2 regions of the Methylomarinum roseum genome follow, and region 2 is predicted to be linked to the other one. Evidence: riboswitches for the same ligand, from Rfam matches in the RefSeq annotation. Region 2 holds a riboswitch; the other holds the start of a gene.
What was found. A riboswitch is a leader RNA that binds a small molecule or an ion and turns the genes downstream of it on or off. The one in region 2 is predicted to bind cobalamin.
Positions count from the first base shown of each region.

Region 1: another riboswitch for cobalamin. It lies ahead of Q9L42_RS14770 (CbtB domain-containing protein); the one in region 2 lies ahead of Q9L42_RS02270 (TonB-dependent receptor domain-containing protein).

Region 1 covers NZ_CP157743.1:3,211,425-3,223,689, forward strand. The annotation lists gene Q9L42_RS14710 (heavy metal translocating P-type ATPase) at 1-736, shown strand, start outside; gene Q9L42_RS14715 (ATP-binding cassette domain-containing protein) at 740-1,462, shown strand; gene Q9L42_RS14720 (SufB/SufD family protein) at 1,449-2,384, shown strand; gene Q9L42_RS14725 (acyl-CoA dehydrogenase family protein) at 2,447-3,127, shown strand; gene Q9L42_RS14730 (acyl-CoA dehydrogenase family protein) at 3,073-3,615, shown strand; gene Q9L42_RS14735 (class I SAM-dependent methyltransferase) at 3,703-4,512, shown strand; gene Q9L42_RS14740 (ZIP family metal transporter) at 4,538-5,410, opposite strand; gene Q9L42_RS14745 (YkvA family protein) at 5,412-5,873, opposite strand; gene Q9L42_RS14750 (class I SAM-dependent methyltransferase) at 6,284-6,919, shown strand; gene Q9L42_RS14755 (hypothetical protein) at 7,019-7,453, shown strand; gene Q9L42_RS14760 (hypothetical protein) at 7,454-7,960, shown strand; gene Q9L42_RS14765 (ISNCY family transposase) at 8,177-9,745, opposite strand; cobalamin riboswitch at 10,264-10,474, shown strand; gene Q9L42_RS14770 (CbtB domain-containing protein) at 10,587-10,766, shown strand; gene Q9L42_RS14775 (CbtA family protein) at 10,772-11,500, shown strand; gene cobM (precorrin-4 C(11)-methyltransferase) at 11,493-12,265, shown strand, end outside.
Region 2 covers NZ_CP157743.1:394,109-406,373, forward strand. The annotation lists gene Q9L42_RS02260 (ABC transporter permease) at 1-710, shown strand, start outside; gene Q9L42_RS02265 (ABC transporter permease) at 713-1,825, shown strand; cobalamin riboswitch at 2,332-2,541, shown strand; gene Q9L42_RS02270 (TonB-dependent receptor domain-containing protein) at 2,647-4,458, shown strand; gene Q9L42_RS02275 (hypothetical protein) at 4,525-5,109, shown strand; gene Q9L42_RS02280 (DUF3014 domain-containing protein) at 5,191-6,066, opposite strand; gene Q9L42_RS02285 (HMA2 domain-containing protein) at 6,459-6,908, shown strand; partial or broken gene Q9L42_RS02290 (transposase) at 6,981-7,183, opposite strand; gene phoU (phosphate signaling complex protein PhoU) at 7,286-7,999, opposite strand; gene pstB (phosphate ABC transporter ATP-binding protein PstB) at 8,010-8,843, opposite strand; gene pstA (phosphate ABC transporter permease PstA) at 8,867-10,519, opposite strand; gene Q9L42_RS02310 (ABC transporter permease subunit) at 10,516-12,265, opposite strand, start outside.

The DNA of each region.
Region 1 (12,265 bases), 1.6 Mb from region 2:
GGCCATCGATTACAGCGGCCGCGCGATCTGGCTGGCGCTGGACGGGCAAGTTCAGGGCGTGATCGTGATACGCGACATCATGCTGGCGGAAATGCAAAACCTCGCCGCAACGATACACGACTGCGGCATCGACAGAGTCGTGCTGGCGACCGGCGATAACGAGGAACAGGAAGCCCGGCGGGTGGCCGACTACATCGGCGCCGATGAATATCATTTCAATTGCACGCCGGAGGATAAAACGGCGCTGATCCAGAAATTCCAGGCCCAAGGCCGGGTCGCGATGGTCGGGGACGGCGTCAACGATGCGCCGGCCCTGGCCGCCGCCAATGTCGGCATCGCCATCGGCGGTCACAAGAATGTCAGCCTGGCGATCGTCTCCTCGGATATCGTGATCCTCGGCCACGACGCCCAGGACATGGTCACGATCCTGCGCCTCAGTCATAAGATGGGCAACATCATCCGCCAGAATTATCTGTGGGCCGTCGCCTTCAACAGCGTCGGTCTGGCGCTGGCGACCTTCGGCTTTCTGAACCCGATCTTCGCCGCGTTGCTGCACCACTTCAGCTCGGTGTTCGTCGTCGTCAATGCCGGCCGCCTGTATTTCACCGGCATAGAGCGATCGTTGCTGGGACCGGTTTTCCAAAAAATGGATAGTTTGACCGAACGCAAGCGACTGTGCCGCAATCCGGCGCAACCGTCCACAGCCGAAAACGCGGTCGCCGAACAAGAAGGTTAAACGATGGCCTTATTGGAAATCCATCATGCCCGCTTCAAGGCCGGCAATCGAACCATACTGAACGACCTGAGCCTGTCCATCGAAGCCGGCGAGACCCATGTATTGATCGGCACCAACGGCACCGGCAAGAGCACGTTGGCGCGACTGATCATGGGCTGCGACGGTTACCGCCTCAGCGCCGGAAAAATCCTGTTCGCAGGCGAATACATCGGCGACCGACGCATGCAGGACCGCGCCCGCCTCGGACTGTCGATGGTCTGGCAGGAGCCGGCCCTGTTCGAAGGCATCTCGGTGCGCGATTACCTGAGTCTTGGCGACAAGCAAATCGATCCGTCATCCTGTCTGAACCGGTTCGGATTGAACCCGACTCACTATCTAGAAAGGCCGCTCGACCAGACCATGAGCGGCGGCGAGCGCAAACGCATCGAACTGGCCTCGATGCTGGCCCTGCAACCCAAACTGTGCATCCTCGACGAGCCGGTGTCCGGCATCGATCTGCTCTCGATTCGCAACATCCTCTCCGTCATCGGCCGTATCAAGCAAAACGGCTCGGCAATTTTGTTGATCAGTCACCGCGAAGAAGTCGCCGCCATCGCCGATCGCGCCTCGCTGCTGTGCGGCGGCCATATCATCGCCAGCGGCGATCCACAACAGATCGTCGAACAATACAAATCCCGACAATGTATCGTCTGTGACGGTCAGGAGTGCGACTATGCAGCGGGTTGAGTCATTTTATGCGCTATTGAATGCCGCCGGCGCCGACGGCGCAGTATTGAACGACCGCGACACAGCCCACCTGGTCGCCGATGGTCAAACCCTGCTGAGCCGACAGACGATCCCCGGCGTCGCGATGAAGATTGACGAACAAGATGACATCACCCTCGCCAAAATCCGCATCGCCCGCAATCAACACATCCACAAGCCGATCCATCTGTGCTTCGGCCTGCTGCAACGCATAGGCGGACAGCGTTTCAACCTAGCTATCACGCTGGAAGCCGGCGCCAAGGCCACGTTCATCGCCCACGGCCTGTTCGCCAACGTCGAGCGCCTCCGACACCGCATGGAGAAAACCATCGAACTCGGCGAAGGCTCGGAACTGCATTTCAGCGACAGCCATATACACGGCCTGTCGGCCGGCATCGATGTGCAGACGAAAAATACCGTCAAGGTCGGCAAAAAAGCCCGTTACAGCGCCGATTTCTCGTTGACGTCGGGCCTGGTCGGCAAGCTCGACCTGAAGGAATCGGTACAGGCCGACGACGAGGCCGTTGTCGAATTGGTCTCGCGCGTCTACGGCCATCAACTCGACCGCATCAGCATCGACGAAAAAGTCAGCCTGAACGGCCGTTTCTCCCGCAGCATGATCAAAAGCCGGGTCGCATTAGAGGACGAAGCCCGAGCCGACATCGTCGGCGTCACCGAGGGCCGCGCCGAAGGCGCCCGAGGTCATATGGACTGTCTGGAAATCATCAAGGACCAGGCGATCGGTCAATCGACGCCGATCGTCAAGGTTTGTCACCCTCTGGCCAAGATCACCCATGAAGCGGCGATCGGCACGGTCGACAAGAAACAACTGGAAACCTTGATCGCCCACGGTCTGTCTCCGGAACAAGCCACCGACATGATCGTGTTGGGCATGTTGCGCTGATTTCCCTATAATGAATAAGGATATTATAATATGAGACTAATCGCCGAACACCCGGGAGAATCATGACTATAACCGAGAATCTGTTAAACGCGGTTCGAGACATCGAGCCAATCATTCGCCAATACGCCCCCGAAGCCGAGCGCGAACGAAAACTGTCCGCGCCGGTGGCCGAGGCGATGCATCGGACGGGACTCTATCGCATGTGGCGGCCCAAGGCCTTCGGCGGTTATGAATTGGACCCGGTCTCGGGTTTCCGCATCATCGAAGCCGTCTCGCGCATCGACAGCGCGGCGGGTTGGAACCTGCAAATCGCCGTCGCCCACGACCTGTTCGCGCCGTGGTTCGACGACAGCGCGGCGGCGGAGATTTTCCACGCCGACGCGATTCCAGTCGGCGCCTTCAACCCCGCCCGCAAAGCCGTTCCGGTGGCGGGCGGCTACCGTATTTCCGGGCGCACCTCGTATGTCAGCGGCGCCCACCATGCCACGGCCTTCATCGGCTTCGCCAATGTCCATGACGACGGCGAGTTGCGCCTGGACGACGACGGCAATGCCGTAACCAAGATTATCGCGGTCCCGGCCTCCGAGGCGGAAATCGTCGACAATTGGAACACCATGGGCATGCGCGGCAGCGGCAGTCATGACGTCGCCATGCAGGACGTCTTCATTCCCGAACACTGGACCGCGCCATGGAGACCGTTGCAACAACCCGGCGACGCCTACACGGGGCGCTTTACCGCCTGACGATTTGGCCGGCGATCGGTGCGCTGGTGGCGCCGGCGCTGGGCGTCGCACGCGCGGCCATCGACGAAGCGATAGAACTGATCGGCAACAAGGTTCCGGCCTACGGTCAGAAAACGCTGAAGCATCAGGGTGTCGCGCAAGCACAGCTGGCCAGGGCCGAAGCCAAGCTCGGTTCCTGCCGCGCCTATTTCTTCGAGGCCTTCGAGCAAGCCTGGCAGGAGGCCGTCTCCGACCGACCGATCACGCTTAAACGTAAAGGCGACATGCAGCTGGCGATGACCCATGCGACGCAGGAATGCGCCCAAGCCGTCAGGCTGATCCAGGAGATCGCCGGCGCCTCGGCGATACGCGAAGAATCCCCTTTTGCCCAACACTTCCGCGATGCTCACGTCATCGCCCAACACGGCTTCACCAACGCCAGCAAGCTGGAATCGGTCGGTCAAATCCTGCTCGGGCTCGATCCCGACTGGCCGTTTTTCCGTTTCTAATCCGGCCGCGTCCCGCGCCGTTCAGGCCGCGGCCCCAATTCATAATCGAACAACTACGAGAGGCACGAGACAATCATGGAACAAAGCATGAACGAATTGATGAGCCACACGACCGATATGGGCCAGGCCGAGATGTTTTCCAAGGACTGGTATAACGAATATTTTCGTCGGGCGGTCGAAAGCCGGGCGCATTCGCGCTTTTGTGAGGCCGTTTACGGCCGGGACCTGTGCCAGCACGGCATGATGGACATCGAGGAAATGGAATTTCTGGCGACATTGTTGAAGCCCGGCGAGAAGGTGTTGGAAGTCGGCTGCTCGAACGGCTATATCAGCGAATATCTGCATGGGCAGAGCGGTTGCGATATCCTCGGTCTCGATTATGCCGATGCAGCCATCGCCCAGGCGCAAGCCCGGACCCGGGAGACGGCTTCGCTGAATTTTCGCTGCGCGGATCTGATCCGGGATGAGTTGCCGGACGGCGATTACGATACGATCCTGGCGATCGATTCGATCTACTTCATGGGCGATTACAACAAGACCCTGGCCAAGCTCAATGCCAGACTGAAGCCCGGCGGCCGAATGCTCATCGCCGCGTTCCAGGCCCGAGAAGACGACGAGCCCGAGACCATACTGCAACCCGGCCATACCCGCATGGACAAGGCTTTGCAGACTTTAGGCTTCACCTATGTTCAGCACGACTTCACCCGGAACATCCGCGAGCACTGGATAAAAAACTACCAATACTCACACACCCTGCAAGCCGAGTTCACGGCCGAAGGCAACGCCTTCCTGTGCGAGGCCCGCATGGCCGAAAACGGCTGGTTCAAGGACCACGCCGAGCGCGGAACGCTGGTGCGCTTCCTGTATGTGATCGAGCATAATCCCGCATTGGCTTAAGGTTCTCCAACAGAATAGGAACGCCTCAACCCAAAGCGACGTCGAGCACCATCATCACGATAAACCCAACTATCGCGCCCAGCGTCGCGATCTCGGTATTGCCGCGATCCCGCGACTCGGGGATCACCGCATCGATGACGACATAGATCATCGCGCCGGCGGCGAAGGCCAAGGCATAAGGCATGATGGGCATGCAGGCGGTCACGGCGGCCGCGCCGATCACCGCGGCTATAGGCTCGACCACGGCCGATAACTGACCGTAATAGAAACTGCGGAGTTGCGACCAACCGGCGCGACGCAAAGGCAACGCCACCGCCGAACCTTCGGGAAAATTTTGCAAACCGATGCCGAGGGCAAGGGCGATTGCGGCGCCGAGGCTAGTGGAATCGAAACCGCAGGCCAAGGCACCGAAGGCGACACCGACCGCTAAGCCTTCGGGAATATTATGCAGCGTTATCGCGAAAACCAATAACAAGGTGCGTCGCCAGGTCGTGTCTTCCGCCGTTTCTGTCTGCACTGACGCTCCAAGCTGAAAATGCGGCAACAACTTGTCGGACAGACTGAGTACGAACGCCCCCAGTCCGAATCCCAGCGCCGCCGGAAACCAGGCCAAAGCGCCATAACCCTGCGACAAGTCGATCGCCGGAGCCAATAATGACCAATAACTGGCCGCCAACATCACCCCGCCGGAAAATCCAAGCATCGCATCCAGCAATTTCTGGTTGATGCGTTTGGTGAAGAATACCAACGCTGCGCCCAGCGCAGTCATGCCCCAGGTAAACAAGGCAGCCAACAGGGCCTGGAGGATATGAGATCGCTCGGCAAACCAATGGAAGGCTACTTGAAAAATACCAGCGTCTAAGGTGCTGAATAAAGTCGGATGCCAATCGATAGTCAAGTTAATTTCCGTCTCGATCGTGATTCAACAGGCGTCCGAAAGCATCCTCATATTCCGAACGTTTTTCTCGCCACTGCGCGTATTTATCGATCTCGACTTTCACCAGTTTCAAGACAACCACCATCACTGCGACATCATCGAGATAGCCAACCACCGGAATGAAATCCGGAATCAACTCGACCGGATTAATCAAATACAGCAGACCAAACGCCACGGCGACAATCGCCCAGGTCTCGATATCCTTGTAGACGCCCGAACGATAATCCCTGATCAATTCCAGACACAGCAACACATCCTTAATAACTTTATGCAAGGCAGGAATGCTTTTAGCCTTAGCCTCGATTTCGCGCGCCTTTTCGATAATCCGATCAAAATGCCGCCCCGTCATTTTTTTGCCGTTGCGTTTAAAGAAGGCTTGATTCAAGCCGTCTTTAGCGCGCCGGTTTTTGTCATCAACATTCATATTGAATTCCGTTAAGCGACTTGCAAAAAAGTGGATAGCGGATTGCAAGCGCCACCGAGGCTTCGGACATCAATCTAGCGATGCGATTAAAGACCGATTAGGTACTTACTCAACCAGGGGAATCGGCAATTCGTTTAACACCTAATCTCAACTCGCTTAGTACTGATCGATTTCGAATAAGATAGGAGCCTACAATGATGCCTATCGTGAAAGTTCGGGCGGAAAACTCATCGTGCAGAAAGATAAATCTCGGGAGCTCTACCGACTACTGAGTGAATCATATTATGGGCGCAAATTACGCTTGTCAATGTCGATCGGAAATGCCAGTATTTTACAGCCAACGTTGAATAACCGCATCCAGTCACGGATATTCGGATAAAACCTTTAATGCTCCCGGGGTAGCGTTCTGTATGCCAAAAATTGCACCGTTCGAAGATCATCATCTACGCTATGAAGCGTGGTTTGAAAAACATGAAGCCGCCTATATTTCGGAACTTCTCGCGCTACGCCCCTTCGTTCCATGGCGGGGGTTGGGACTCGAAATCGGCGTCGGCAGCGCCCGTTTCGCCGCGCCGCTGGGCATACAGGTAGGCGTAGACCCTTCCCCCGCCATGCTGGCGCATGCACGGGCCAGAGGAATCCAGGCCGTGCATGGGACGGCCGAGAATTTACCTTTCGCGACAGACAGTTTCGATTATGCCCTGAACGTGACAACCATTTGTTTCGTCGATTCAGCAACAGCTATGATGGCCGAGTCACGCCGAATACTCAAACCCGGCGGGCGTCTGGTGATCGGCTTCATCGACCGGACCAGCTCGATCGGCGCACATTATCTGGCGCATCAGCACGAAAGCGTTTTTTATCAGGAAGCCACGTTCTTTTCCGCCGACGAAGTGGAAAAGCTGCTACTCGATAACGGATTTACCATTGATGCCTGGGGCCAGACACTCGCACACCCCCTTCCGGAAATACGGGAGATCGAAGCCTTACGCCCAGGGCGCGGTCATTGTTCTTTTGTGGTAGTTTCGGCGACAACAGAAAGCTGATCGATCGCCGTTGTGGTAAAGAGTCCGCTTCAGTTGGAATGCGCCGATGATCCTGCAGCAAGTAAACAGCAGATAGTCAGCTAAGAGCCTGTAAACATTATGTATAAAGCTAATTTACTGATTTGCTTTGAAAAGAGCGCACGGACTTTCATTAATGTCTTGCCTATTATCGTCGGCATGCTGTTGCTGACCAGTCTCCTAATCACACTGTTCCCGGAGCAGTTTTATGCTGGCCTATTTGGAAATGGTTCTCTTCTCGATACCCTGCTTGCCGCTACTATCGGCAGCATGACCGCCGGCCATCCGCTGGCCAGCTATCTATTGGCCGGAGAAATGCTAAATGGCGGCGTAGGATTAACAGCCGTTACCGCCCTGCTGGTAACCTGGGTCACAGTCGGAATGATACAGATACCGACCGAAGCGTTGATATTGGGAGCGCGCTTTGCCGTTTATCGCAACCTGATCGCTTTTTTAATGGCCATTGCGATCGCGTTTTTGACCACATCCACCCTGCGCTTACTGGGTACGATCTGAATGCGGGGCGAACAACAAAAAAACCGTTACCACGGCTGGACGTTTCTAGTCTTGGTATTGTTCGCTTATGGCTTGGTCGGTATTCTTAATCCGGAAGCGTCGATACGAGCACCGACTTTTTTCAGACAGTCAATGGGAAAGTTGATACCCGTATTAGGACTGATTTTTTTACTGCTGCTTATCGCCAATCTCGTGGTCGATCCTAAACGAATCAGCCGTTATTTGGGCAAACAGAGTGGTCTCCAAGGTTGGGGAATGGCAGTGATCGGAGGTATCGTCTCAATGGGACCGATCTATGCCTGGTACGCCCTATTGAGCGAACTGCGGCAAAAAGGAATGCGAGAGGCGCTGATCGCGACTTTTCTCTGTAGTCGGGCGATAAAACCGCCGTTGCTGCCGTTAATGATCCATTATTTTGGCGTGACCTATACGTGGGTGCTGTGTTTATATCTGATAATCTTTGCCGTCATCAATGGTTTGTTGGTTGAAAGACTTTCATTGCACTGACAAAAATAAAGCGGCTTTAATGTAACTAGTGTCTGACAGAAAAAGCCTTTTTTTCAACCGATACCCAACTTTTGCCACACTCATTTTGATCAGCCCAGGCCATTTTCCGGAAAAAATCCATCGCTGACTCGTCTGATTTCTTCATTAGCGGGCCATTCACCGGTCTGCGGACGCAACTATCCTGTAGTGAGCCTTTTCTCACTCCGATGGTATTGTTCAGGCCGCTTGTTGGTAGGGGCCGCGCTTGCGTTTTTCTTTCGCCTGCGCCTGCTGACGCAGGATGGCGCCCAACCGTTTGATATTGCGCGAGACGACCGCCAGTGCGACATAGCGTTTGAAGCCATAGAGGCCGTGGTCGGGGCAGATATCCAAGCCGTTATGCTCCAGGGCATTGATGGCCGATTCCACGGCGGAGTGTTGGTGGCGTAGTTGTTTAAAAGCATTGCTGCCTTCCCGCGCTTGATCCGCGGCGCTGAGTCGGCCTTTTTTGGGCAAAACCACCTGTTCCAGATGATTTTTCAGTTCCTTTTGGTTAGCCGGGCTGTGAAAGCCTTTGTCGAAGCTGGTCACGGTCAGTTCGGGGAAGCGCCGGCGCGTTTCGGTGACCATGTCGACGGCGACTTTGTCATCGGTTTGCTTTTCCATCACTAGGTGGTGAAGAACGAAGCGATGGTGGTCCTCCATCACGCAGACCCTTAAACCCAACTCAACCGGGACGCCTGCTTTGCCTTTGCTGATCCATTCGGTGTGCGGTTCAAACACGGAGAAGATCTTTTCGGCATGAGGGATGGTCTCGCTGCGTATGACGCGGCGCTCAATTTGGTCCAGCAGCAGGCGGGCATAGGCCTGGTAGGATTGCAACGGCTGCGTTTCATCGGCCAGGGCGCCACGGTCCAGGACTTGTTTTAAGGTGCGCTCGGATTTGCCCAGGTAGGCGCTCGCCAGGTCCAGGTAGGTCTGATGAGCCTGTTGGATGGCTTGTTCCCGTACGGCTTGTTTGTTTTCATCCTGGCTGGTGGAGCGTTTGAGCTGTTGAGCTCTTCGGTACTGTTGTTTGAGTCGCCGGATGTTGTGCCGGTATTGGCGCCAGTCCGGCAGGTCATAGTGTTTCGCCAGCGTATGACTCTCTTCAATGGCTTTGCGGATCGCATCATACAGCAGGTTGATGTCGGTCGGAAAATGGACGTCGGTTTCGACCACAAAGGAATCGCACCGTCCTCTCAGTTTATCGCTGTGGTCGACCGTCGCGGCGGCAGTCGAGTCACTGCGGACGGTTGGCCCAGCGTTTGGCTTTTTTTTTACCAGGGCATGGCCGGCTCTGACCACTTCCTGGTTGATTTGATCGAACAGTTCCGGGGTGAACAGCCTCAGATTGTCTTTGATGCGCTGGAGAGAATACTTCGTGTCGTCACACCAGTCGCTATGGCCCAGCATCTGTCGAATGGTATTGTGGTGGTTGGCCAGTTCATGGATGCGGTCATAGTCGGTATTCAGGCCCAGACGCAAAACGCCCAGCACTAGAATTTTCCATTGTTCCAGGCCGGGCCGACCGCGCCCTGGGTCAGCGGGTTGCTGACGCTCTGCTTCGCTAAGGCCCTGACCGCTTCGGTAGGGGATAACCTGCTCGAGGATGGCGAACACACGGTCGCGCAGTTCGGGCGTGGTATAGATGTACTGCAACCCTAGCAGCAGTTGCGGGATGTCGTCTCTGGATTTGAGGTTAATCTCGATGTCGGCAATATCGACCTGACCGAGGCTCATTTGCGGATTCTTGACGGTGCGCATAGGATTTCAACGGACGAAGATTTCTGGTTTTCGTAAATTTTTATGGCGGCGCTCACCCAAAATCAGTACCTTACGGATTGAGCAACGCAACAATCGTGATTTTGGGCTGCAAACTCATTTCCCGGAATTCATTATATCCCATTGATTATTTTAGGGATAATCAATTTTCGGTCAGGCACTAACTAGCTGAAGTTTTCTAAAAATTCATCAAGCCACCATGCGTAACAGCACCTCGACCAGCGAATTTTTCGTGGGATTGGCTGGTTTGTGGTAAATCCTATCAAAATCCACACTGAGCGAGGCCTCGGCAATGAGGCGCCGAACATCGTAAAAGGCGAAACTGGTTCGTCCCTTAACCTTATGCCGGCGCTGCGACCCTTATGACATTGAGCCTATTGTTCCACAAACGTCGGCTTCATTTTTCGTAACACCCCCTCTTATATGCCTTCAAGGCATTTGATAGTACAAAATTTAGGAGGATTAACAAAAAACGTAGCCATTTTTACCACGTATGATTTATACTGGCTAAACGATAAGGTGCTTCGGTCCGCATATGTGTGCCGAAGTTAAACGGGAAGTCCGGTGAGATAGTTATCTATCGAGTCCGGCGCAGCCCCCGCTGCTGTAAGCCTGATGATTCGTCCTGATGCCACTGCGCGTTTTGTGTGGGAAGGTGGACGATTTCAAATGACGGTGAGCCAGAAGACCGGCCTGATCTAATTATGGTTGCTGACTCTCGGTGGGAGAGCGCAGGCAGGAGACCTTCTCGAAATCCGTCTCTGTACGCGTCATTTTCCTATCCAGTCTGCTCCCGAAATCCACTTTGTTCGAGGAGACTGACATGTTTTTTCAATCCACGTTTTCCACTTTGGCTGCCGCGCTCGATGCGCGCATTATCTCTGGCGTATCCATGATACTGTTCGGCGCATCCATGGTGCTGGCCGTTGGTTTTAAGCCGCTTGCCGAAGTACACAATACGACTCACGACACCCGCCACGCCACCGGTTTTCCTTGCCACTGATGAGCATGTCGAAATCACTACTGTTGTCTGCCGGCATTTCCGGAATTGCGGCGGCGATATTGTTATCCCTGATTCAAATTCTATGGGTTACGCCGTTGATTCTGCAAGCCGAGACCTTTGAAACAACCCTGTCGTCGGCATCCGATTTATCAGCGGACGCCATTGCCGGTCATGAACACCTAGACGAAGCCTGGCAGCCCGAGGACGGCTGGCAACGAACGCTGGCGACGGTCAGCGGCAACATCCTTATGGCCATCGGTTTCGCCTCGATGTTGACGGGCGCCTATTGCTTGCGGAAGCCTTCGCGCTGGACTAATGGCCTTGCATGGGGCTTGGCGGGATATGCGGTGTTTTTCCTAGCCCCAAGCTTGGGACTGCCGCCGGAATTGCCCGGCGCCGAGTCCGCCGAGTTAGTCGCCCGCCAATATTGGTGGTTGGCGACGGTTTGCGCGACGGCAGCCGGCCTGGGACTGTTGTTTCTGCAAAACCATAAGGTCTTAAAATGGGCCGGCGCTTTGCTGATATTCCTCCCACATGCGATAGGCGCACCGCAACCGGCCATCGCGACAAGTCTGGCGCCGGCAGCATTGGAAGCGCAATTCGTACAGGCGACCAGTCTCGGCAATTTGCTGTTCTGGCTGGCCTTGGGCGGCTTGTCGGCGGCGTTGGCGATTCGTTTCGAGCCGAAAAAGCAAGATCCGCTTTCGCCGGCACGGGAGAGCGCACATGGCTAAAGTCTGGTTTGTCGGCGCCGGTCCAGGCGACCCCGAACTGATTACCGTCAAAGGTCAACGCTTATTGGCCCAAGCCGGTGCGGTGTTGTTTGCCGGCTCTTTGGTTAATGAAGCGGCCACCTTATACGCCCCTGCCGGATGTCTGATTCGAGATTCCAAAGACATGACGCTGGGCGACATCACCGCATGGTTGATCGAGCAGGCCGGGCAACATGAAACCGTCATCCGGCTGCAAACCGGCGACCCCTGTCTTTACGGCGCGTTGACCGAAATGGTACGGCCGCTGGATCAAGCCGGCATCGACTGGGCGGTAGTGCCCGGCGTTTCTTCGGCATTGGCATCGGCGGCTGCGGCCGGCGAAACCTTGACGCTGCCGGAAGTCACGCAAACCGTGATCTTGAGCCGAGTCGCCGGGCGCACACCGATGCCGGCCGGCGAAGAACTGGAAGCTCTGGCTGCGCACCGCAGCACCTTATGTCTTTTCTTGTCGATTACGCTGTTGGCCGAGGTGCAGAGAGCCTTGCTGGCCGCAGGCTGGCCCGAGACTGCGCCGATGCTGGTGGTGCAAAAAGCCAGTTGGCCCGGCGAGGAGAAAATCGTGCGCGGCACCTTGCAAGACATTCGGGAGCGTTGCCGCGCCGAAAAGATTAACAGCCAGGCGATGATCATCGCCAGCCCGGCGCTCGGCGCTCGTTATTGGCCCGAGATTCAGCATTCCAAACTCTACGATGCCGGTTTTTCGCATCGCTTCCGCAAGGCCACGAA
Region 2 (12,265 bases):
TACAGGGGGTCTGGAATAACTGGCTAACCCAATATGCCGAACAACACGGACAACAGGCGAGTCTGCCGGTATGGGTCGAACAGCGCATCTGGTATAACAGCGCCTTGCGCAGCCGCAGTTTTTTGGTGCCAGGGTTGATCGCCGTCATCATGACCCTGATCGGCGCCTTGCTCACCGCCCTGGTGGTCGCCAGAGAATGGGAGCGCGGCACGATGGAAGCCTTGATCGCAACTCCAGCCAGCGTCAGGGAGGTGTTGTTGGGTAAATTGATACCCTATTATATCCTGGGCATGGGCGGCATGCTGTTGTCGATCGCAATGGCGGTATGGTTGTTTCGAGTGCCGCTGCAGGGTTCGCTGTGGGTGCTGCTATTGACCGGCACCCTGTTTCTGCTGGTGGCGCTGGGCATGGGTTTGGTGATTTCCATTACCGCTAAAAACCAGTTTGTCGCCGGTCAAGTGGCGATTATCGTGACCTTCCTGCCGGCCTTCATCCTGTCCGGTTTTATATTCGACATCAGCAGCATGCCGGCGCCGATACAGGCGTTTACTTATTTGGTCGCGGCCCGTTATTTTGTCGCGATCCTGCAGACGGTTTTTCTCGCCGGCAATGTCTGGAGCATCATCCTTCCCAATGCCTTGGCGCTCTTGCTGATGGCCATGATATTTTTCGCGTTGGCGTTATCGCGGGCGCCAAGACGTTTGGAGTAAGTATGTGGAGCCGAATTTGCGCCCTGTTAATCAAGGAGTTTTTGAATCTGCTCAAGGACAAGAAAAGCCGTTTTGTATTGATCGGGCCGCCGCTGATTCAGATGTTCGTATTCGGCTATGCCGCCACCTACGATTTGAATAAAATACCGCTGGCGATCTATAACGAAGATTCCGGCGAAGCTTCCCGGGACCTGGTGGCCCGCTTTCAGGGCGCGCCCGCCTTCGAGCAGGTGCTGTACATCACTCGCCATGACCAAATCGCCGATACCCTGGACCATAAGACAGCGCTACTAATCGTGCATATCGGCGAGCATTTCAGCCGTGATTTACTGAGCGCGCAACGAAACGCGAAGGTGCAGGTGCTGTTGGACGGGCGCAACTCCAATACCGCTCAGATTGCCCTGGGCTATGTCCAGAGCATAATCAGCGATTTCAATTTATCCTGGATCAGAGAACATGGCTTAACGCAGCCGCCGGCTAGGCTGGAAATCAGGGCCTGGTTTAACCCCAATCTTGTAAGCCGCTGGTTTATCGTGCCGGGCATCGTCGGCCTGTTGACCCTAGTGGTCACCGTGATTGTCACGGCGTTATCGGTCGCTAGGGAACGCGAACAGGGAACCTTCGATCAGTTGCTGGTGACTCCGTTGACGCCGTTGGAGATATTGATCGGTAAAGCGATTCCTGGCTTGCTGATCGGCTTGCTCGAAGCATCGTTCATCATCGCCATGACGGTCGTTTGGTTTGAAGTGCCGTTATTAGGCAGCATCGCAGCGCTTTATCTGGGAATAACCTTATTCGTCTTCGCCGTCATCGGCATCGGCCTGATGATTTCATCATTGGCGGTGACTCAGCAACAAGGCTTACTGGGCGGCTTTCTGTTCATCGTGCCGGCGGTCATTTTGTCCGGTTACGCCACCCCGATCGCCAATATGCCGCCTTGGGTGCAGACACTGACACTTATCAACCCCCTGCGATATTTTCTGGTCATCGTCAGGGCGGTGTTCCTGCAAGGCGCCGATACGGCAAGCCTGCTAAACCAGTATTGGCCGATGGCGCTGATCGGCCTGCTTTGCCTGGCGTCGGCCGGCTGGCTGTTCCGACGCCGGTTATATTAACGTGGGGCATTAACGGTAACAAACAGCAATGCAAAGAGATCGGTCCGATGGATCAAAAGAAAAGTAAGCAAGTTGCCCTGAGCGATCCTTCATCCAGGGCAGAGCTCGTATCAATGAAATATTAATGCCTTTCGGCCCAAAGAAAGATAGCAAAAAGCGCGTTTTTTGCAAAAAATCATCTGTATAATTTTTAGCCGGATTAACAACAAGCTTTAATTATCAATGGTTTTTATGAAAACTTCAGCGTTTGTTAACAGAGTTATCCACAGTTATTGGGGATAACGAGCGCCTGTGGCCAGCAATTCCCACTTTGGCGTTCAAAAAGGGCATGGGGTGTGTTTGGCGAGGATGTCGGCAGCAAGGATGCTGCCGTCAAGCCCCCATGGATGGGTTTACGGCGCTCCTCGACAGACACACCCCATGCCCTAAACCCCGCAAAAATACTCAAACTGATGAATTGCTGGCCTGTGGCGATTGTTGTTGACTAACAACAATAACTCCGTATAATCGGCGCCCTGCTTTCTGGTGCCTTGTGACTTTGCCAAGGCTTAAAAGGGAAGCCGGTGCGTTATTCGATAACAATGCCGGCGCTGCCCCCGCAACGGTAGATAAGTAAAAGAGCGGTCATAGGCCACTGTATCGATGATATGGGAAGGCGACTGTTCTGGCTTCCGCCACTTATGAGCCCGGAGACCTGCCTGAAAGTATCTCGGTGCAGCGGAGGGCTGTTAACGAAACGGGCAATCATCTGTTGTCTTTTCCTACTTCCTTCCTCTGCAATTCATTCAGCTTTCGTTTGCGCGGGCGGCGCAGAGGATTCTATGCATAAATTTGTATACAGCTCGTTGTTATTGGCCGGATTGAACCCGGCAACGGCCGACGAATCGGTCAACCTTCCCAACTATGTGGTCACGGCCACGCGTACCGACACCCCGGTTAACCAACTTTCGGCAGCGACGGTGACTTATACTCGCGCCGATATCGAACAATATCAAGTCAACAGCCTGCCGGAACTATTGCAACGCGCCACCGGCATCGATATGGTTCAAAATGGCGGGATGGGTAAAAACACCAGTATTTTCATGCGCGGCACCAATTCCGATCATGTCCTGGTGTTGATAGACGGCATCAAAGTCGGCTCGGTGACCACGGGAACAACTCCGTTTCAATACTTGCCCATCGATCAAATCGAACGGGTGGAAATCATCCGCGGCCCGCATTCCAGTTTATACGGCTCCGAGGCCATCGGCGGCGTCATCCAGATATTCACCCGCCAAGGCAAACAACAAGAAAAACCCAATATCACACTGGATGCCGGCGGCGGCAATTACGCCACCTTGGAAACTTCGGGCTCTATCAGCGGCAAATGGCGTAACGCCTGGTATAGCTTATCGGCCTCGCATATCAATACCCAGGGCTTCGATGCCCGCAAACCTACGACGGGTTTTTTTGCGATCGATCATCCGGACGATGACGGTTACTACAACACCGGCTTGAACGCCAAACTCGGTTATCGATTCGACAATAACGCCGAAGTGGAAGCCTTTTACATGCGCAGCGAGGGCAGAACCGACTTCGACGGCACCCCCGATAAAACGGAATTCGTCAATCAGTTGGTCGGCCTGTCCGGCGCACTCGATATCACCGATATCTGGCATGCAACGTTCCGGCTAGGACAAAGCCGTGATGACAACGATAACTTCGCTCCCGACGGCTCTTTTTACAGTCATTTCGATTCCACTCGCTGGAACGCCAGTTGGCTCAATGAACTGCAATTGGCCGAAGACCATCAATTAATCATCGGCGCCGATTACCGTTTCGATGAAGTCGACAGTAGCACTCATTTTACCGAGACTGAACGCTATGATGCCGGTGTGTTCGCCGAACTACACAGCCGTTTGTTCGACCGTCACTACCTCAATGCCTCGGTGCGCTGGGACGAAAACGAAGCCTTCGGAGACTATGTGACCGGCAGCTTCGGCTGGCGTTTCAACTGGAATCACGGCCTCAGCGCCTTCGCCAGCTTCGGCAATGCTTTCAAGGCACCTACCTTTAATGAGTTGTTCTGGCCGGATACCGGCTTCGGCGGCGGCAATCCCAATTTACAGCCGGAAGAATCGACGACGTTCGAAGTCGGTTTGGCGGGAAACCACGATTGGTTGACCTGGGAAGTGCGCGCCTACCACACCAATATCGACAACCTGATCGCCAGCTGGCCGCCGCAAAATATCGATAAGGCGCAAATCGACGGCATCGAAACCGACATAGGCGCGGAGATTTTCGGTTGGCATAACAAAGTCGGCTTTCAGCTTTTGAGTCCGAAAGACCGCATCACCAACAAGAGACTGCCGCGCCGAGCCGAAAAAATTCTGAATTACGATTTATCCCGTTCATTCGATGCGCTCGATGTCGGCGCAACGATATTAGCGCGCGGCGACAGTTTCGACGATACCCGTAACAATACGAAGATTCATGGCTTCGTCACCGTCGCCCTCAGAGCCGCGTACCATTTCAACCAGAACTGGCGAGTCAGCGCCAAACTGAATAATCTGCTGGATAAACAGTATCAACTGACCGATACTTATAACACCGCGGATAGAAACTTTTTTGTTTCCATCCATTATAATAACTGAACCGTCAGGCCACGGATGGCGAAAAATTTAACCCGGATTCATTAATCTAATCACAGAGGAAACACCATGCTGAGCAAACTACTTCCTGCACAACTCAAACCAGGGGCTTTCGCCCTAATGGTCGTCATGGCGGCCACCCGCATTCATCATTTCGGCGACACCGTATCCCTGCCCGATGCCTCTCTGGCGGTGTTTTTCCTGGGGGGCTTATGGTTCGGCGGCATCACGCTGTTCATCGCCTTGCTGTTGGAGGCTGGTTTACTCGATTATGTCGCCATCAGTCATTTTGGCGTCAGCGACTATTGTGTCTCGCCCGCTTATGTCTTTTTGATTCCATGCTACGCCGCACTATGGTTTGGCGGCCGCTACTGCAAACAATTTTCCGATCGCAAAGCGTCCCATCTGGCATTACATTTCGGCATACTGGTCGCATCGGTATCGGTGGCGTTTTTGATTTCCAACGGCAGCTTCTATCTGCTGTCAGGCAGATACCCTGATAACAACTGGGTCGAATACAGCAGCCGCGTGATGATGTATTATCCGCCTTATCTGAAATACACCTTGATCTATAGCGCAGGCCTGTTCGGCCTGGTTCAATTCTTCAAACAATTGACGACATCGACCCCGGAAAGCGAATTGCCGAAGGCCTGATAAGCGAACATTTCCGGCGCTTCGCCGACTTTCAGTCACTACTGATATGTCGGGTTACCCAGGCTAACCCGACATTCCATCTCATTCGCCTTGCAAAGCAACCAACGCCTGAACCAGTTCCCTTAATTTTTGCTGAATGATCCGGGTATTTTCGGGCCCCATTCTCAACATCTGCTTCTGCACCGGACTCAATGCTTCCAAGTCCTGATCGGCGAATTGATAACGCACCGACTTCCTGACCAATGCGACCCGTCCATCTATTGCCGGCGCCGCGATCATCTCGGCGGCCGCTTTTTTGAACAGATCCTCCAACTGATAGTGTTGCGGATAGGCGAATTCCTGATAGACCTGCTGCAACAGGGGGCGCAATTTCTGATAACTATTCATCGCGGCTTCAACGTCGATAGCCGCAAAAGCGCGCGCCAAACGGTCATAACGCCGGTAACTGCGCTCGGCGATGAACAGTCCTTGTTCGTCTTTTTCCGCGACGAACGGCTGCTGCAACGCTAGAAAGCTCATATGCTTAGCAAGCCGCTGGCCTTGAGAAAAGTCATTGATGACCCATAGATATTTACGGATCAGCAGCTCTTCCTGCAATTGATCGGCAAAACCGCCAGACAAAGCCAACATTTCCCGGCGAAACAATGCATCGCTGTCCTCCAGCGCCGGCAAAGCTTCAGCCTTTTCCGGCGTTGGAGGGATCGCGACGTCCTCCCGATCGGCAGCCTCAAAGGGGGGGCGACGATCGGCGGAAAGCCGCTCATCAGGCAAGCCGGACGCCGCCTGTTCAGGCTTCATCTCGGCCTCCGGCAACACCAACTCGCGGTTTTCTTCGCGCGGCCTGTCTTCCCCGTCGTCGCGAACCATCAACAGCGCGACGACGGCGACTACAACGGCCACCAGGCCGATGAAAAAGGGCCATGGAGTTTTTCTCGTTGGCTCATCATATCTACCCATGAGCTATCTCCGGTTGATTCAATGGGAACGACAAAATTATGCGCCTCATAGCGATAAAAACACAAGTCTGATAACCTAAACCGCAAGACCTAACGACCAGGTTGACCCGCCAATACAGCCTAAAAAAGCGGAACTCGAACAATAATACTTTCATCCTCCATTAAATACTCAAAATCGGGGTCATTACTCACGGCTTCTAAGGCTTTCGACCAGGCGCCCTTATGACACCAACGGTTATAGCGCACATAGACCCGAAGGCATCGGCCGGCCGCCATGTCATCTTTCGCGACAAACAGTGGCGCGTTTGGTTCTCTTAAAATTGTAAGCAGTGTTGCTAGATATAATATTATAGTAATATACTTATATCTTAAACCACACAAGATATGAGAAAAATGAGCAAAATAGTTTCATCGATACCGGGGCGTATAAGAGTTCGCGATAAAAATTTGCGTGATCACGACAGGCTCGATCAGTTGAAAACCGAGTTATCGAACATCGCAGCGATTACTGAATTACAAGAAAATGTGCGAACCGGAAGCCTGTTGATTCGTTTCGACCGGAAAGCCATTGAACTTGCGGCTATCGAATCAAGCATCGATTCCGCAGTCGATACAGTCATCGGGATGCTAGCAAAACCGCACACCCCGTTGAGTAAAAAGAATTTCAACCGCGTTAATAAAATAATCATGTTATCGAGTTTTGGCACATCGATTGCCGCACTTGCAATTCCGAACCTAAGTCTCCGGAGATTTTGGCATCAATCGACTGGCTGGTTATTTCTCGCAAACCTAGGTGCGCATTTGTACATTTATCGTAAATCGGTGAAGCGATTATTTCGTTAGGACATTTAGAAAAGTTTTCAGGATCATTACTCACGGCTTCAAGCTCTTTCGTCCATGTTCCTTTTGGCGTCAACGGTTATAGCGTACATAGACTCCATGCCAATTGCTAAAACAGTCAGGTAAGTCTCGCCACGGCGCTCCGTTCTGGCAATCCATATTACGTCCTCCAAAAACAGTCGATTATTGACCCCCGTAACGCCTCGGTCGCAGGCTTTACCCGGCAAAAGTTCTTTTATTCGTTCCCATTGATCGTTTCTTAAAATCATCCTTGCCATGTTTCTTCAAGACGTATGTGAAAAGCTTTTCACCATAATAAACTTTCATCCGTGTATAAAAATTAATTGAGGACGCTCCCTAGTATTTTCGGATATAAGCGCTTAACGACTCACCACCTTCTCCAACTCATCCTGGCTAATGTGGCGCACGTCTTCGCCTTTGACCATATAAATCACATGTTCGCAAATATTGCAGGCATGGTCGCCGATTCTTTCCAGCGCCCGCGCCGTCCATAATATATCGAGCGTACGGGTGATATGACGGGGATCTTCCATCATCCGGGTAATCAGCTGGCGAACAATACTGGTGTATTCGCGGTCGACCTTCTGATCCTGGCATGTAATACTGGCGACTTCGTCGAGACTCAAGCGGGCGAACGCGTCCAGGGCGCCATTCAGCATGTCCTTGACCATTTCCAGCAAATGCTGAATCTCGTGATATTGCTCATGATAATATTCGGTGTTTTCCAGACGGATGGTCATCTTCGCGATTCTGGCCGCTTCATCGCCAATTCGTTCCAGATCGGTAATCGCCTTGATCGTCGCGATCAGCATGCGTAGGTCGAAGGCCGCCGGCTGTCTTTTCGCCAGAATTTCGGTGCATTCATGATCGATATCCATTTCCAGATGATTCACCATGTCATCCTGTTGAATGACTTTTTCGGCCAATTCCTGATCGCAATTGATAAACGATTGGGCGGCCAGATCAATTTGCTGCTCCACAAAACCGCCCATCGTCAACACCTTGTTGCGAATCTCTTCCATTTCATCATTGAATTGGCGGGAGATATGTTGGCCTATTTTTTTGGTATCCATAGTCTATTCCTCAACCGTACCTGCCGGTAATGTAATCTTCGGTTTGTCTTTTCTTGGGATTGGTAAACAGTTCGCTGGTTTCGCCGAATTCAACCAGCTCCCCCATATACATGAAAGCGGTGTAATCGGAAACCCTGGCCGCCTGCTGCATATTATGCGTCACGATCACGATGGTGTAATGCTCTTTTAACTCATTAATCAACTCTTCGATTTTCAGTGTTGAAATCGGGTCCAGCGCCGACGCCGGTTCGTCCAGCAACATCACTTCCGGTTCGATGGCAATGGCGCGCGCGATCACCAGTCTTTGCTGCTGTCCCCCGGACATGCCCAGGGCGTTATCGTTCAAACGATCCTTCACTTCGTCCCATAACGCCGCGCTGCGCAAAGACCTTTCCACCGTTTCATCCAGCGTCCGACGATCGTTGATGCCCTGAATTCTGAGGCCATAGGCGACATTCTCATAGATCGATTTGGGAAACGGGTTGGGTTTCTGAAACACCATGCCCACCCGCCGACGCAAATCGGCGACATTGACCGACTTGTCATAAACATCCTCACCATCCAGCAGAATCTTGCCGTCGATCCTGACGCTGTCGACCAAGTCGTTCATTCGGTTGATGCTGCGCAGCAGCGTCGATTTGCCGCAACCGCTAGGACCGATATAGGCGGTGACCTTCTTGCGCGGAATTTCCATGTTGATATCGTACAGCGCCTGTTTTTCGCCGTAAAACAAATTCAGATTTTCCACGGCCAGGCAGGTTTCCACCGCTGCTTGTTTCGTTTCATCGCCACGCGTCAGTGCATCGATATCAATCGCGTGTGTGCGTCTCAGTTCTGTCGTCATTGTCATTTTCCAAACTTCTATAATTAACCTTCAAGGGCGCGATACTTTTCCCGCAGATGGTTTCTGATGCCGATGGCGAACATATTAAGGCCGATAATCACCATTACCAACAGCAACGACGTCGCATAAACCAGGGGTCTGGCCGCCTCGACATTAGGACTTTGAAAGCCGACATCGTAGATATGAAAACCCAGGTGCATGAATTTACGATCCAGATGCAAATACGGAAAGTTACCGTCCAGCGGCAACGTCGGGGCCAACTTGACCACCCCGACCAGCATCAACGGCGCGACCTCGCCGGCCGCCCTGGCGACCGCCAGAATCAAGCCGGTCATCATGGCCGGACTGGCCATCGGCAACACGGTGCGCCACAAGGTTTCCGCCTTGGTCGCACCCAGCGCCAAACTGCCTTCTCGAATCGATTTTGGAATCCGCGACAAGCCTTCTTCGGTCGATACGATCACGACCGGCAAGGTCAGCAACGCCAAGGTCAACGAGGCCCAAAGCAGTCCCGGCGTGCCGAAAACAGGGGCTGGCGCGGCCTCCGGATAAAAAAGCCGGTCGATGTTGCCGCCCAGCATGTAAACGAAAAAACCCAAACCGAATACGCCGTATACGATCGACGGCACCCCGGCCAAATTATTGACGGCAATCCGAATGATCCGGGTCACAAAGCCCTGAGTTGCATATTCGCGCAGATAAACCGCGGCGATCACGCCGAATGGCGTCACGATGACCGCCATCAGCATCACCATCATCACGGTGCCGAAAATGGCCGGAAAAATTCCCCCTTCGGTGTTCGCCTCGCGCGGATCTTCGCTGACAAACTCGGCAAATTTAATCACGTACTCGATCGCTTTCTCGCCGGCGCTCATCGCATTGGGCTGAATCAGGCGCACCACATTTTCCAGCGGTATTTCTATCTGCCGGTCGTTGGCGGCAGCGGCGACCAAACTGTCTCTCCTGGCTTTCTGGTTCAATTCGGCAATCTGTTGCTGCAATACGCGGTATTCGCGGTCATATTCGGCTTTTTGTGCGGCAAAGTCGCGCTTGGCGGCTTCCGTCCATAGCCCCTCCAATTCCAATCGACGTTGTTCCAGTCTCAGACGCTCCATCGCATAATTGATTGCGCCAACTTCGTTTTTCTGTAAATGCTCGATTTCATCATAGAGCTCCAGTGCGCGATCGATCCTTTGTTGGATCACCGTATAGGCCTTACCGCCCTCGGCAATCACTCGGCCATTTTCCTTGATCGCCAACAATCGACCGTAAAAATTACCCCACTCCCTTCTTTCGATTACAATCAATTCGTCCGGATAGGATGCCTGCTGGATATATTGCGCTTGTATCCAGCGGAAGTCCATGCCGGTCAAATCGCGGTTGCCGGTCTTGATCAACCGCTGCTCCAGATAGTCGACGTCATTCAAGACCTGATGCCCGGCTTCCCGGGCCCTATTCGCCGACATCAAGCTGGTGTCGACCAACTCGCCGATAATAACGCTTTTTCCGGACTGATCCTGATAGTGATATTCGACGATATCGGCCGGCCAGAAATGTCCCAGACCGCGAACCGCAATCAGGATCAACAAACCCAATACCAAGATCAGATTCGTGCTGACGGCTGCGGCATTTAGCCAAACCCACGGTGAACCGCTTTTAAACCATGCTTTAATCATAACGAACTATATTTACGGCGCAGATTCTGACGAATTATTTCCGCCAGGGTATTAACAACAAAGGTAAACATAAACAAGACCAACGCGGCGAGAAACAATACGCGATAATGGGTGCTGTTCACCGCCGACTCCGGCATTTCCACGGCAATATTGGCCGACAGGGTACGCATCCCCTGAAAGACGCTCAAATCCATCACCGGCGTGTTGCCGGTCGCCATCAATACGATCATGGTCTCGCCGACGGCGCGACCCAGGCCGATCATCACGCCAGAGAATATGCCCGGACTGGCGGTCAGCAACACCACCTTAGTCATCGTCTGCCAAGGGGTTGCGCCCAGCGCCAGCGAACCGTTGGTCAAATGCCCAGGCACACTGAAAATGGCGTCCTCGGCAATCGAGAAAATCGTCGGAATCACCGCGAAACCCATCGCAAGACCAACCACCAGCGAGTTGCGCTGGTCGTAACCGATGCCGAATTCATTTTTCATCCATACCCGCATATCGCCATTAAAACACAGCGCTTCGATCGCAGGACTGATAAAGAACGCCAGCCAAGCGCTGAAGACTATCACCGGTATCAGCAAGGCGGCGTCCCAGCCCTCCGGCACCTTATGACGCAGCGATTTCGGCGCGAACTGCCAGAGATAGGCGAATGTCATCACACCTAACGGGATCACCATCAGCAAGGCAAAAATGCCGACCAGATGCTCCTCGACAAAGGGCGCCAACCACAAACCGGCGAGAAAACCCAGAATCACGGTCGGCAGAGCCTCCATGATTTCGATACTGGGCTTGACCAATTGTCGCATCCGCGGCGCCATGAAATAGGCGGTATAGACCGCGCCCATCAGCGACAGCGGTATCGCGATCAACATCGCATAAAAAGCCGCCTTCAACGTTCCGAACACCAGCGGAGTCAAACTCATCTTCGGCTCGAAGTCGTTGCTGGCCGACGAAGACTGCCAGATATACGCCGGCTCAGGATAGCTTTCATACCAAACTTTTTGCCAAATCGACGCCCATGAGACTTCCGGGTGTTCGTTTTTAACCTGCCAATAATGAATTTTATTGTCCGCCGTTTGCATCAAGAAGGCGTTGGCTCTCGGCGACAACGCCACTGCTAACGGTTTCGTCTGTCCAATCCGCTCGCGTATCAACTCCCTTTCCGCGGTGGAATGATAGATACCGACCAAACCCTCGCGATCGGTCACCAACATGCCTTTGCGGCGCTGTTCCGGACTGATTGTGACGATGGGCTGCTCGGAGACTTTGAATGCGCGGAGCTTGCGCAAACTATAGCGGTTTTGCTGATCACGAACCATACTCCATTGCGCCAGAATCCCCGACGAATCGCCAATCAACAGTGAAATTTCGCCGTTCAGGAAAGTCAGCGACGTAATCTCTTTGCCCGACTCCAGCACATCCAGTTTATTTTCGATGCGCGGTTTATTCTTATTGCTGACATCGATACTGGTGACATAACCGCTGCGACTGGCCAGGTAAAGATTACGCTGCTCCTTATCCAGCAACAGATAGTCGGTCTGTTCGGTCTTGATATTCAGTTCGGAATCACTACGTTCTAGCGCTACCTCATCGCCAAAAAGCGATTCTTCGCGGCTAAAATGGCTCAGCAACACCCGTCCCTCGGCCGTCTTTACCACTAAAGTGCTTTCGTCTTCGCCGGTTCTGATCGCGAGCAGGTCGATGGCGCTGCCGTTTTCCGCCATCACGATCGGGGCTGCGCCC